4 regions of the Arthrobacter gyeryongensis genome follow, and region 2 is predicted to be linked to each of the others. Evidence: riboswitches for the same ligand, from Rfam matches in the RefSeq annotation. Region 2 holds a riboswitch; each other region holds the start of a gene.
The links. Region 2 has a riboswitch for thiamine pyrophosphate ahead of thiD (bifunctional hydroxymethylpyrimidine kinase/phosphomethylpyrimidine kinase). Riboswitches for the same ligand answer to the same signal wherever they lie in the genome.
Positions count from the first base shown of each region.

Region 1: another riboswitch for thiamine pyrophosphate. It lies ahead of ABEA18_RS06505 (ECF transporter S component); the one in region 2 lies ahead of thiD (bifunctional hydroxymethylpyrimidine kinase/phosphomethylpyrimidine kinase).
Region 3: another riboswitch for thiamine pyrophosphate. It lies ahead of thiO (glycine oxidase ThiO); the one in region 2 lies ahead of thiD (bifunctional hydroxymethylpyrimidine kinase/phosphomethylpyrimidine kinase).
Region 4: another riboswitch for thiamine pyrophosphate. It lies ahead of thiC (phosphomethylpyrimidine synthase ThiC); the one in region 2 lies ahead of thiD (bifunctional hydroxymethylpyrimidine kinase/phosphomethylpyrimidine kinase).

Region 1 is NZ_BAABKK010000009.1:127,098-130,530, reverse strand. It holds gene ABEA18_RS06510 (NUDIX hydrolase) at 1-708, opposite strand, end outside; TPP riboswitch at 924-1,059, shown strand; gene ABEA18_RS06505 (ECF transporter S component) at 1,134-1,763, shown strand; gene ABEA18_RS06500 (ABC transporter ATP-binding protein) at 1,763-3,379, shown strand; gene ABEA18_RS06495 (energy-coupling factor transporter transmembrane component T family protein) at 3,376-3,433, shown strand, end outside.
Region 2 is NZ_BAABKK010000022.1:53,003-56,435, reverse strand. It holds gene thiD (bifunctional hydroxymethylpyrimidine kinase/phosphomethylpyrimidine kinase) at 153-1,673, opposite strand; TPP riboswitch at 1,665-1,761, opposite strand; gene ABEA18_RS15440 (Rne/Rng family ribonuclease) at 1,910-3,433, opposite strand, start outside.
Region 3 is NZ_BAABKK010000011.1:40,501-43,933, reverse strand. It holds gene ABEA18_RS09535 (RNB domain-containing ribonuclease) at 1-1,293, opposite strand, end outside; gene thiE (thiamine phosphate synthase) at 1,331-2,020, opposite strand; TPP riboswitch at 2,047-2,166, shown strand; gene thiO (glycine oxidase ThiO) at 2,158-3,433, shown strand, end outside.
Region 4 is NZ_BAABKK010000017.1:111,969-115,401, reverse strand. It holds gene ABEA18_RS13860 (VOC family protein) at 1-642, opposite strand, end outside; gene ABEA18_RS13855 (amidohydrolase family protein) at 722-1,816, opposite strand; TPP riboswitch at 1,893-2,000, shown strand; gene thiC (phosphomethylpyrimidine synthase ThiC) at 1,996-3,433, shown strand, end outside.

The DNA.
Region 1 (3,433 bases), on a different contig from region 2:
CAGCCGGAAGAACTCCTCCAAAGCTCCAGGCTTTGGACGGACGGGCACGATGTCGCGGTCCTCGGCCAGTATCGCTTCCACTGTGCCGAGGGCGACGAGCTCATCGAGCAGCGCCAACGTGGGCGGCATGAGCTTGAGGGTTCCGGCGGCTTCGGCATCCAGGATCCCGCGGACCGGCATCCACAAGGACGATGACGCTTCCGTTGTTTGGTGCCTTGGCTCGGCACCGGAAAGCGGGCAGGCAAGGTAGAAGTATGTGTCGAAGCGCTTGGGCTGGTCTGCCGGGGTGACCCAGTTGGCCCACGGGCGGAGGGTGGCGGCGTCGAGCTTCAGCCCGGCTTCTTCGAACACCTCGCGCTGCGCGGCCGCCAGCACCCGGCCGGCGTTGAACCGGGCCGAAGCGGGCTCGACGGCGATGCTGCTCCGGTGCCATGCGGCGGCGTGCTGCTCGACGACGTCGTCCTCGAAGTCCCAGCCGGAGCTGTCCGCCTGGTCCACTCGCCCTCCGGGGAAGACGACCATGCCCGCGGCGAAATCCATCGTGGTCACCCGGTGCTGGACGAACACCTCCAGGCCGCGCCCGGTATCCGCCGGAACCTCCGGGTCTGACTCAACCGTGTGAACGGGGGCCTCGCGGACCAGGATCACGCTCGCGGCGAGCCTAGGTTCGGCCACCGTGGTGCTGTTCGCTTCGCTAATGCCTGCCAAGACCGCTCCTTTGCCCGCTCTGCTGCGTCACATTCTGCTGGATCATTCTCCCAGTTTCTGCGCCCGCCCGCGCCAATCCGGGCCGGCTAGGGCTCGCCCGGCGAATGATCCAGCAGAATCCGTCGGTACGCGTGTTTGTGACCGTTCCGCATAGGCCGGCACAGCGCCCGCAACCCCGCCAAGGTGTAAACTGAACCACGCCCAAAAGGGTGGATTGATAACGACAGGGGAGCGCCGCCGTCGGGCTCGCAGCAATGCGGCACGAGGACGGGCGCTGAGAGTGCGGACAGCCGCAGACCCTCGAACCTGATCCGGCTAGTACCGGCGCAAGGGAGTCGAGTTCTCATAGTGTCCGGACCGGCGCGGCGGAAGCCGCTCGCAGGCAACCGGGAACACTTTCCCCTCCTGTTCCTCAGGAGGACAAAATGACTGGTATTTCTGCAAGGCCGGGCCTCACCAAGCCTGGTTACAACTGGCGCGTCGTGGACATCGTCGTGGCAGCGCTGATCTCGATCGCCGGCGGCGTGATCTTCTGGGCGTGGGACCAGATGGCTCTGGTTGCTACGCCTATGTCCGCCGGCTACCCGCCGCTGAGCGGCCTGATCGCCGGTGGTTGGATGATTCCGGCAGTGCTGGGCATGCTCATCGTCCGCAAGCCCGGTGCGGCAATTTTCTGCGAGACAGTGGCCGCCACCAGTGAGCTCATCATGGGTTCGCAGTACGGCACCACGGTCCTGATCTCGGGCCTGCTTCAGGGTCTCGGCGCGGAACTCATCTTCCTGGCCTTCATGTACAAGAAGTTCAACCTGCCGGTGTCCCTGCTGGCCGGTGCCGGCGCTGGCCTGTTCTGCGGTTTGAACGACTCCTTCCTGCCGTGGGGCTGGAACATCGCCTACGAACCGGTCGACAAGCTCGCGTACATCGTGTTCTGCACGATCTCCGGTGCCGTCATTGCCGGTGCCTTGTCCTGGATCGCGACCCGCGGCCTGGCCAAGACCGGTGTCCTGAGCGCGTTCGCGTCCCGCAAGGCCGCCTCGGAGCCCGTCTTTTCCTGATGCCCAGTCCTGATTCCGGCACACCTGCTGTGGTGCGACCCGCCGCCATTTCCGCGCAAGGCTGGGGCTGGCGGCACGCTGGCCGCACCACGCAGGCCATTCACGCCCTCGACCTGGACATCCGTCCAGGGGAGCGTGTGCTCCTGCTCGGCCCCTCGGGCGCGGGCAAGTCGACGCTCCTGCATGCCTTGGCAGGCGTGTTGGGCGAGGAAGGTGACGACGCCGACGAGACGGGCTCGCTGCTGGTGGACGGCGTTTCGCCGAAGGCCCAGCGGGGCCGTGCCGGACTCATGCAACAGGACCCCGAAACCCAGGTGGTGCTTTCCCGGCTGGGCGACGACGTCGCGTTCGGCGCCGAGAACCTTTGCGTGCCGCGGGAAGAGATCTGGAAGCGGGTCCATGAAGCGCTCGACGACGTCGGGCTGCTGCGTAGTGCCGGTGGCAGTGCGAGCGGCAACTTCGCGCTCGACCACCCGACGTCGGCCCTCTCGGGTGGGCAGAAGCAACGCCTTGCACTGGCCGGCATCCTGGCGATGCGGCCCGGCTTGATCCTCCTGGACGAGCCGACCGCCAACCTTGACCCGGCCGGCGTGTTGGAAGTGCGCGATGCCGTGGGCCGCTGCCTGGACAAGACCGGCGCTACCTTGGTGGTGGTGGAACACCGGGTATCGGTCTGGAAAGACCTCGTGGACCGGATCGTGGTGCTGCAGCCGGGCAGCTCCTCCTCCAAGGGAGGGTCGACGCCAGCGGTGCTCCTGGACGGCGATCCGGACACCGTTCTGGCGCAAGCGAGGGACATGCTCACTGCTGCGGGCGTCTGGGTGCCCGGTTACGTGCCGTCCACCCGGCCACGTTCGGGAACAGGCTCTGGCTCGGGGGCCGGCCCCGAGAGCGCTGGAGAGCTGCTGCTCGGCACGCAGGAGCTCGCGGTGTCCCGCGAACGGCCACGGCGCCGCGGGTTCAAGACCATCCCGCCCCTTCCTGTGCAGTCCGGACTCGACGCCGAAGTGCTCGCCGGGCAGGCCCTGACCATCACCGGTCCCAACGGCGCCGGAAAATCGACCTTCGCGTTGACCCTCGCGGGCTTGTTGGCGCCGGTGTCCGGCACGGTGACTGCAGCCGTCGGGCTTAGCGACGGCGCCGGTAATGACCCGTTCAAGTGGAAGGCCCAGCAGCTGATCTCCCGGATAGGGACCGTGTTCCAGGAGCCCGAGCACCAGTTCGTCACCGGCCGCGTGCTCGACGAGCTCATGTTCGGCCCTAAGCACCTTGGCCATGGCGAGGACCGGGTGGACGAGTTGCTGGAGCGGCTGCGCTTGGGGCATCTCGTCGACGCCAACCCGTACACGCTCTCCGGGGGCGAAAAGCGCCGGCTGTCCGTGGCGACGGTGCTCGCCGCGCACCCCCGGGTCCTGGTGCTGGACGAACCCACCTTCGGCCAGGATGCGAACACTTGGGCCGAGCTTGCGTCCTTCCTGTCCGAACTGCTCGACGCCGGCACCTCCGTGGTTTCCGTGACCCATGACCAGGAGTTCAGCTCCGTCCTGGGCGGCACCGAGATGCGGCTCGAGCCTGCGTTCCAAGGCGGGGCCCGGCAGGAAGCGGGTGCGGCATGAGGGAAACCCTGACACTCCGAGGCAACAATGCACTCCTGACACGCGCGAATCCGC
Region 2 (3,433 bases):
GATGGCTGCCACACACTGGCTATGTCGCCATCCGGTACCGTGCCCGTCCACCTTACCCTGCCGGCCGGGAAAAGCTCGGATCCTCACGCCGACACGCTGCAGCGCCCGCGGAAATAGGCCTGGCTACCGTGCCTCCGCCCCAGAAAACGGGCTCAGGCGTGCAATCTTGGAGCATCGAAGAACGCCGTTTCATAACGGCAGGATTGGGCAAACGCCTCCATCATAGCGGCGCGCTCCGTTGGCGACGCGGCCTGCGCGGCGGCATCCGTGATGTCGATCGCCGTGCGGGTGGCCGCTGCGAACGCCTCGTCTGCGTAAGTGCGCAGCCAGTCCGCGTAAGGGTGCTCGTCCGACGCTCCCGCCTGAACATAGCCAAGGTGGAGCTGCTGTCCCACTTCGGCGTACAACCAGTAGCAGGGAAGCACGGCAGCCAGCAGCACGGCATAGCTGCCCGATACCGAAGCCGCCAGCAAGTGGTCCACGTAGGCCTTGGTGACTGGGCCAAGCTCTCCGCTCACCTGGCGTCCGCTGAGCCAATTCCGGTGCAGCTCGGACTCGACCTCAAGGCACATCTGCGAGCCGCGGGCCCAGAACAGCTGTTCGGTTTCCCTCGGGGCGAGGGCGCTTGCCCGTGCCAGGACCCGGGAATAGCCGTTGAGATAGATGGCATCCTGCGACAGGTAATAGCTGAACTGCGCTTCGCTGAGGCCACCGGTTTGCAAGTGCTGGATGAAGTCCAGGCCATAAATGGCCGCAAGTTCCGCTTGGGCGGTGTCCCACATCCGGACGGCAAAGTCCCCCGGTTGAAGGTCCTGCTGGAGCGCGTGGAAATGATGGATCGGCCCGTTGCCCTTCCCGACTTCCAGCACCTCGGACCGGGTCAGCGCCTCCTGAAGCCAGGGCTTGACTACACGCAGGGCGGACTCCCAATCACCGAGCCGCGCCTTGGCCGTCGCCATCGCCGAGGATAGGGAGCATCCCGTGCCATGGCTGTTGCGGGTCTCCACGCGTTGACCGGCAAATTCCACCACGTCCTGGCTGAGGACTCCTTCGGTGTTGACCAGGGCGTCGGGGCAGGCCTCTCCCTGCAGATGGCCGCCCTTCACCAGGACGGTGTTTCCGCAGGCGGCAGCCAGGCGTTTGCCTTGCTCCAACGCCGATGCCCAGTCAATGGCAACAGGCTCGCCAAGCAGCATGGCCAATTCAGGAAGGTTGGGGGTCACCAAGTCAGCGAGGGGCAGGAGTTCCCGCAGCGCGGTTTCAGCGGACTCCGCCAGGAGCCGGTCGCCACTGGTCGCGATCATCACCGGATCCAGCACGACGACGGCGGGACGCGCCTCGCCGAGCCAGCGACGGACCTCGTGGATGACGGCCGCGTCCCCGAGCATGCCGATTTTGACAGCATCGACGGTGATGTCGTCGCTAATGGCATCCAATTGCTGGCGCAGGAATTCGACGGGAGGCACATGGACGGCAGTGACGCCCTGCGTGTTTTGTACCGTGAGCGCCGTAATCACGGCCATGCCATAGCCTCCGTTGGCCGCAATGCTCTTGAGGTCTGCCTGGATCCCGGCACCACCCGAAGGATCCGAGCCGGCAATGCTGAGGACCCTCGGGATAGCTCGCTGGATGGCCTTAAGCGGGTAGACGGCTGATTGCGCTGAAACAGTCATGCAAGACATCCCTTCGCCGGTGCTAACCGGACAGGTTCAACGGGTCTGGTCTCAGCCGGCTTGGTGCGCGGCACCCCGTGTCAGTCCCCTAGCTTAACCCGGATCACACCCCACCCGCTGAAATCGCCCTTTGCAACCGCGCTGAGCGGTGGTCCGGTGAATTGGCTGGCAACGCCGAAGCCCCGGTGGTTTCCACAAGAGCGGAAACGGCCGGGGCTTCGGACAGGGTACTGCGTCTAAAGTTCGGACTTGGGCACGCCGACCCCGAGGATGATCGGTTCCGCTGCCGCCGTCGACTTGGCTGGAGCAGCGTCCGCCGCCTTGGCCTCGTGCGCGGCCCCACCGGAGGCGGCCACGGCAACCTCGTGGTGCTCCACGTTGGTGGCGTTGGCGGCACCCTGGGCCCGGCTGGCGCTGCGGTTGCGGCGGCCTCGGCGTCCACGCGAACCCGCTTCCGGGGATTCTCCGCTTGCAACGGCGGCGGGGGTCCCTGCGGGCGCTTCCTCGGCCTCAGTTGCCGTCGTCGCGGTGTCCGGAGCTTCTCCGAGGCCTGCGAATGCTTGTGCCAACAGGTCCAGGCTCATGGCAGGTGCACCACTCGCTGGCTCCTCTTCGTGGTGGACGAAGGGCAACGCAACTTCCTCACCGCCGAATCGCAGCACAGGCTTCGAACGTTCCTCGCCACTCGAAGCAGCGGCAGGAGCCTGGACCGGGGCCGCGGGAGGCTGGGCCGGGGCCGCGGGGGCCTGGGCCGGGGTTGCTTCCGCTACGTGCCCGTCGGCGAGCAATTCCGCCGCGTGGTGGAGCTCGTCGTCGTGCAGGTGGGCTGCGTGGGCAGCAGCCGCGATGGTGGCAAGGGCTGCGCGCGTGGCTGCCTGGCGATTCGGATCAGTGGATTCCACGCTGTGGACCGGCACTGGAGGAGTGATCGGGAGCTCGGTGGTCCCCGGACCGGTGCCCCTGCCGCGGCGACGCTTGCGCTGCTCGGGGCGGACGGCCGGCTGTGACTCCGTGCGCGGGTGGTGGTGTTCAGCGGCCACCACGTTGGCCCGACGGTGCTCCACAGGCTCATCGTGCGTGACGATTCCGCGACCGGCGCACGTTTCGCACTGCTCGCCGAAGACCTCCAGCAGTCCGGTGCCCATGCGCTTGCGGGTCATCTGGACCAATCCAAGCGACGTCACCTCGGCTACCTGGTGCTTGGTACGGTCCCGGCCGAGGCACTCGACCAAGCGGCGCAGCACGAGATCGCGGTTGGATTCCAGGACCATGTCGATGAAGTCGATGACGATGATTCCGCCGATGTCGCGCAAGCGCAGCTGGCGGACCACTTCCTCGGCAGCCTCAAGGTTGTTCTTGGTGACGGTTTCCTCGAGGTTGCCACCGCTGCCGGTGAACTTCCCGGTGTTGACGTCAACAACCGTCATGGCCTCGGTGCGGTCGATCACGAGCGAACCACCGGAGGGCAGGAAGACCTTGCGCTCCAATGCCTTGTGGATCTGTTCGTCCACACGCCATGCCGAGAAAATGTCCTGATCCGAGGTCCACTTCTCGAGGCGTCCCACCAGGTCCGGCGCCACGTACGTGACGTAGGCCTCGATGGTGTCCCATGCTTCATCGCCGGAGACGATGAGCTTGGAGAAGTCCTCGTTGAAGACGTCGCGGACTACCTTGATGGTCAGGTCCGGTTCGCCGTACAGCAGTTCCGGCGCCAGGATCTTGGTGGACGTGGACTGGCTTTCGATGCCTTCCCACTGGGC
Region 3 (3,433 bases), on a different contig from region 2:
GGGCTTCGATCCGGAAATCACTACGGCGTCGAATTCCTGTCCGATGTGGTTCACCAGGAGCGCTGCCTCCACCGTGTCCAGGGCCAGGCGTTCCATTTTGGCGGCAAGCTGGTCGGAAGACGCCATGATCACCGGCAGGGTCGGCAAAGCATTCCGGGCCCATGCAGGGATCTCTGTTCCATTACTCAGTGCTTCGCAGATGACCAGCACAAAACGATCCACAAGCCGGCGCAACGGCGCGGTGGTGTGGGCATAGGGTGCCCCGATGGCTGACTGCAGGACGCTGCCCGGTACCTCGCCGTCGAAGGGCGTGTAGCCGGCACCACGGAAAAGCAGCCCCGCTGAATGGAGGATGGCCAGTTGCCGGGGGTCCTTGGCGTCGAGGGTCCGCAAGTACGCTCCATAGCTCGTCCCCTCGGTCCAGGGCTTGCCGAGTGCCCCCGTTTGCCGCTTGAAATGGAGCAGCGAGCGCTCATCGGGGGCCGGCATGGTGCGCAAAATCCCCACTTTGCCGTCGAGCATCAGCTGGGCGGCGGCCATCCCGGTCATGAGCGAAATCTGGGCGTTCCAGTCCTCAACCGGCAGCGAGGGAGCTGCGACGATCCTGTACCCCCCGCCGTCGGGCAGTTGGACGATTTCCTGTTCGGGCATGTTCAGGCTTGCCCCGCCGCGGCGGCCCTCAAGTTCCACCCGCTTGAGTCCGACTTCCTTGAGCAGCTGCAGGACGGGATCAGCTGTTCCGGAATCGATCTCAGCCTGCACGCCCTTGTAGCTGAGTTTGGCGCGGCTCCGTACGCTTGCCCGCCGCACGGAGACGGTGCGGAACTCCGCCTCGGCATCGAGTTCGAAGTCCCACACGAACGCGCCGCACGTCTGGCCGGCCAACAGGCTTCCCGCATGCTCGCTGATGATCTCGGGGTGCAGCGGTATACGGCCGTCCGGGGCATAGTACGTTTGCCCGCGGTGGCGGGTCTCGGCGTCGAGCGCTCCTCCCGGGGGCACAAAGGAGGGCACATCGGAGATGGCGTAGAGAACCCTGTAACCACCGCCGGACCTGTCAATGAAGAGGGCCTGGTCGAGATCCGTGGAAGAAGCCGGGTCGATCGTGATGAACGGAACGTCCGTGAAGTCATGCGGCGGCAGGGTGTGTCCGGAAACCGCCGCTTCGGCGTCGCGCAGCGCTTCAGCGGGGTAACCTGCGGGCAGCTCGAGTTCAGTCCGCAGCGCCGCCAGCGCTTCCGCAAGCTGGTTCGACGTTTCACTAACGTTCGGGGCTATCCGCTGGTGTGACACGAAAGTCAGGGTAACTCCAAAATCTCGCGGCGTCTCGCTAGGCCGCCGCTGCGTCCAGGGCAGCCAGGAGCGCCTGGGCAGCTGCCGTCGGATCTTGCGCTTCGGTGATTGCCCGCACCACCACGATGCGGCTGGCGCCGGCCCTAACTACCTCTTCCACGTTGCCGAGATCGATCCCGCCGATCGCAAACCAGGGGAGCACGACGCCCCCGACGGTCTCTTCGTCTGCCTGCTTCACCGCGTTGGCAGCGTACTTCACCAGATCGAGCCCGACGGCGGAGCGTCCCGGCTTCGTGGGGGTGGCCCACACCGGCCCGACGCAGAAGTAGTCCAGGCCGCTGCGGCCAGGCGACGCGGCGATGGCGGCGTCAATCTGTTCCGGCGTGTGCGTGGAGAGGCCGATGATGGTGGGGTCGTGGAGCAATTTCCGGGCAGAGCGCAGCGGAATGTCCTTTTGGCCGATATGGAACACCGGCGCGCCGGAGAGGGATGCTACGTCCGCGCGGTCGTTGACTGCCCAGAGACGGCCGTGACGATGAGCCACGGATTGCAGGACCTCCAGGAGTTCGAGTTCTTCCGCCGCCTCAATCGTCTTGTCACGCAGCTGGATGATGTCCACGCCGCCCTCGAATGCGGCATCGACAAACTGCTCAAAATCACCCTTTTGTTTGCGGGCGTCAGTGCAGAGGTACAGGCGGGCGGTGGTGTGGACATCGTGCTGGGTCATGGAAACAGAGTAGTTCCTCTAAACTGGGCTGGTACCGCGGGAGCCGCGGCGGCAGTCACAATCGCCGCTCGGCTGAGAGGGCTTAAGCGCCGACCGCTTGACCTGATCCGGCTAGTACCGGCGTAGGGAAGGACTCCATGGACGAAGTAAACACCCAGCACGAACCCGTGCGCGCGGATGTCGCGGTGATCGGGGGCGGTGTCATTGGCCTCGGCATCGCGTGGGAAGCCCGCAGATCCGGCCGTTCGGTTGCCCTCGTCGATCCCGCACCGGCCAGCGGCGCTACGTTCGCGGCGGCGGGAATGCTGGCGCCGGTCAGCGAATTGCACTACCAGGAAGAGGACCTCCTGGAGCTAATGCTCGAATCGTCGGTATTGTGGCCGGACTTCGAACGGAATGTGACCGGCTCGAGCATCGGCCGCAGCACAGGTTACCGTACGACGCCGACCCTCGCCGTCGGCGCGGACGCTGCGGACCGCCGGGCGCTCGCCGATCTCCGGGATGTGCAGCTGGCCAACGGCCTGGTGGTGGAATCCGTGCGGTTGCGCGAGGCGCGGGAGCGTGAGCCGCTGCTGAGCCCGCAGATTTCCTGCGCCTTCGACATCCCGGGCGACCACCAAGTGGATCCACGCCGGCTTTCGGCCGCGATTCTGGGCGCGCTGGCAGACCACCAGCCCGGCGATTCCAGCTGGATTCCGGGGGCCGAGGACGGTTTTGCGGTCCACGACGCTGCGGCGGGACTCCTGTGGGAGGACGGGCGCGTCGTCGGGGCCGTGCTCGGCTCAGGAATCGAAGTGCTCGCCACGGAAACAGTGGTAGCCAACGGACTGGATGCCGCCCGCTTGGACGGCCTGCCGGATGGATTGTCACTCCCGTTGCGTCCGGTGTATGGCGACATACTGCGGTTGCGCGTCCCGGAGCACCTGCAACCCCTGGTCACCGCCACTGTCCGGGGAATGGTGCGCGGAGTGCCCGTCTATATCGTGCCCCGCGACGACGGGACGGTGGTGATCGGCGCGACGCAACGTGAAGACGGCTTGTCGGCGTCCGGGGGATCGGTCAACCCGGTATCAGCCGGTGGCGTGTACCAATTGCTCCGCGACGCCCAGGTACTTGTCCCGGCTGTGGCCGAACTGGAACTTCTGGAAGCAACTGCCCGAGCGCGCCCGGGCACTCCGGACAACGCACCGTTGCTGGGCCGCGTGGAAGGTCGCGAAAGAACCGTGCCGGGCCTCATCGTGGCCAGCGGCTTCTTCCGCCACGGCGTACTCCTCACTCCGGCAGCGGCGAAGATCTGCGTCGGACTCATGGACGGCACCGCGGATCCCCGGTGGAACAAATTCCGCCCGGACCGCTTCTCCCACCAGCTTTCAACGGTACCGGCCTCAACGGACGACCCATCGGCCGGTACCT
Region 4 (3,433 bases), on a different contig from region 2:
GGAGACAAACAAGGCCTGCCCGTGCCACCCGGCGGTCTGTTCGAAGCCCAGAGTGTCGACGTAGAAATCATGGGCGGTCCGCACGTCGCCCACCTGGAGGTGGACATGCCCGACGCCGGCGCCGGCCCCGTGCTGGCCCGCCACCGCGGCTTCGCTCAGGTATTGCTGGAGGTAGCGCTGCGGCGGGAGCGGCAGGCTGTCCATGACGACCGAACTGCCGTTCCACTCCCAGCCTTCGCGGGGTTTGTCGTAGTAGAGCTCAATGCCGTTACCCTCAGGGTCGGTGAAGTAGAAGGCCTCGCTGACCAGGTGGTCCGCGCTGCCGACGAAAGCGTGGGGCTCGTATTGCGCGGCCGAGGCGACAGTTGCGGCGAGCGAGGATTGGTCTTCGAAGAGCAAAGCCGTATGGAAAAGTCCGGCCTCCCCGCGACCCGGAATCTGGAGCCCGGAGGCCGGCGCGAGGTGCACCAACGGCTTGCCGAGCCTGCCGAAGTAGAGCCCGCCATCCTGTTCGGCGACCACGTCCAGCCCCAGCGCCCGCTGGTAGTAGTCGCCCATGAGCTTCATGTCCCCCACCTTGAGCATGACAGTACCCATGGTGAGTTCGGCAGGAAGGAGATCCTGGCTGGATGCGATGGTCATGTGAAACTCCCGGCTTTTTGTGGCGCCGCCCTTCGGCTACCTCTTATCTATCTAAATTACTTGAAGCTTCAATTTATTCCTAATGCCCGGCGTTCCCTGAAATATGTCCCCTCAGCACGATGCATCGCGGATCCAGCACCACCTCAAGGGACGCGCGGGGATCGTTTGCGTAGAGCACGACGTCGGCACTGGCACCGTCGCTGATGCCGTCGGCACCCAGCCACTCGCGTGCGGACCAGCAGGCGGCATCGAGGGCGGCGGCCGCCGGAAGGCCCGCGCGATGCAATTCAAGGATTTCCTCGCCGATCCGGCCGTGCTTGATGACGCTGCCGGCGTCGGTTCCGGCGTACACACGCACTCCGGCGTCGAATGCCTCGGCTACGCGTTCATGCCTGCGCTCCCAAAGCCTGGTCATGTGGGCGGCGTAGCGCGGGAACTTCGCTTCCGCCTGCTTCGCGATGTCCGGAAAGGTCGCAATGTTGATGAGGGTGGGGACAATCGGCACATCCTGGTCCAGCAGCCGGGGAATATGGTGCGGCAAGAGGCCGGTGGCGTGCTCGATGCAGTCGATGCCGGCGTCGAGCATGGCGTCGATAGTCCCTTCAGCGAAGCAATGGGCAGTTACCCTGGCTCCCTCGTCGTGTGCCGCGGCGACGGCGTCCTTGACGATGGCGGCCGGAAAGGATGGGCCGAGATCGCCTGCCGAGCGGTCGATCCAGTCCCCGACGATCTTGACCCAGCCGTCTCCGGACCGCGCCTGCTTGCGCACGGCCTCCACGAGATCCTCGGGCTCGACTTCTTCGGCCAGTCCCGGGATGTACCGGCGTTGCCTCGCGATGTGCCTGCCCGCGCGGATAATCCTGGGCATGTCCCCCCGCTGCTGCAGCCAGCGCGTGTCGCTTGCGGATCCGGCGTCGCGGATCAAGAGCGTCCCGGCGTCCCGGTCCGCCGTCGCCTGCAGGCGCGCAGTCTCGTCGTCGACGGGCCCGCCCTTGCCCAAGCCAACGTGGCAGTGTGCGTCGACAAGGCCCGGCAGCACCCATCCGGCCAGGACGACGTCCGGTGCGTCAGCAGGCCGCAGAAAGGTCAACCGTCCGTCCACCGACCAGAGGCCGCGCCGTTCCTCCTCCGGCCCGGTGAGGACGGTGCCGCTGAATTCAATGATTTCCGCCATGATTCCACCCTAGTTCCCGCGCCGTCGCCGGCCCCGTCACATCTATCTCAGGAACTCTCGGCTGTGGTAGCTTCGTCTACGACCACACGGGGGCCCTTGCAAGGGCTGAGATCAGGCTGACGCAGCCTGCGACCGTTGAACCTGTCCGGGTAATGCCGGCGAAGGAAGTGAGTAATCCTTTGAGCACCAAAGAAGCACAGCTGAGCCCTATCCAAAACGGATCGGGCCAAGAAGTGACACAATCCCTCAAGTCGCATTCCCTCACGTTCCGCGAGGATGCCGAGACGGGAATCCGGGTTCCGGTGACTGAAATCGCCCTGGAGCCGTCCCCCAACGGCGAGGCCAACACGCCTTTCCAGGTGTACCGCACCGCAGGGCCCGGGAGTGATCCCGTGGTGGGCCTCGAGCCGTTCCGGAGCGAGTGGATCGAAGCCCGTGGCGATACCGAGGCCTACAGCGGCCGCGAACGGAACTTGCTCGACGACGGCAAGTCGGCCGTGCGCCGCGGCGCCGCCTCAGCAGAGTGGAAGGGCGCACAGCCGGTGCCCCGCCGCGCCGTCGACGGCAAGACCGTGACACAGATGCACTACGCCAAGCAGGGCATCGTGACGCCCGAAATGCAGTTCGTTGCACTTCGCGAAAACTGCGATGTGGAACTCGTCCGCAGCGAGGTCGCCGCCGGCCGGGCGATCATCCCCAACAACATCAACCACCCCGAATCCGAACCGATGATCATCGGCAAGGCGTTCCTCGTGAAGATCAATGCCAATATCGGCAACTCGGCTGTCACCAGTTCCATCGCCGAAGAAGTGGACAAGTTGCAGTGGGCAACGCAATGGGGCGCCGACACGGTGATGGACCTGTCCACGGGCGACGACATCCACACCACCCGCGAATGGATCATCCGCAACTCCCCCGTGCCGATCGGCACCGTGCCCATCTACCAGGCCCTCGAGAAGGTCAACGGCGAAGCCAACAAGCTCAATTGGGAGATCTTCCGCGACACCGTCATTGAACAGTGCGAGCAGGGCGTGGACTACATGACCATCCACGCTGGCGTGTTGCTGCGGTACGTGCCACTCACCGCGAACCGCGTGACGGGTATCGTTTCCCGTGGCGGCTCCATCATGGCCGGCTGGTGCCTGGCGCACCACGAGGAAAACTTCCTCTACACCCACTTCGACGAACTCTGCGAAATCTTCGCCAAGTACGACGTCGCGTTCTCGCTTGGTGACGGCTTGCGTCCGGGAGCGACGGCGGACGCCAACGACGCCGCGCAGTTCGCCGAGCTCGACACGCTCGCCGAGCTCACGAAGCGGGCGTGGAAGTACGACGTGCAGGTCATGGTGGAGGGCCCCGGGCACATCCCGTTCCACCTCGTCCGCGAGAACGTCGAGCGGCAGCAGGAGCTGTGCGACGGCGCACCGTTCTACACCCTCGGCCCGCTCGTGACCGACGTTGCTCCGGGCTACGACCACATCACCTCGGCTATCGGCGCCACGGAGATCGCGCGCTACGGAACCGCGATGCTCTGCTACGTCACCCCGAAGGAACACTTGGGCCTGCCAAACAAGGACGACGTCAAGACAGGCGTGATCACCTACAAAATCGCCGCCC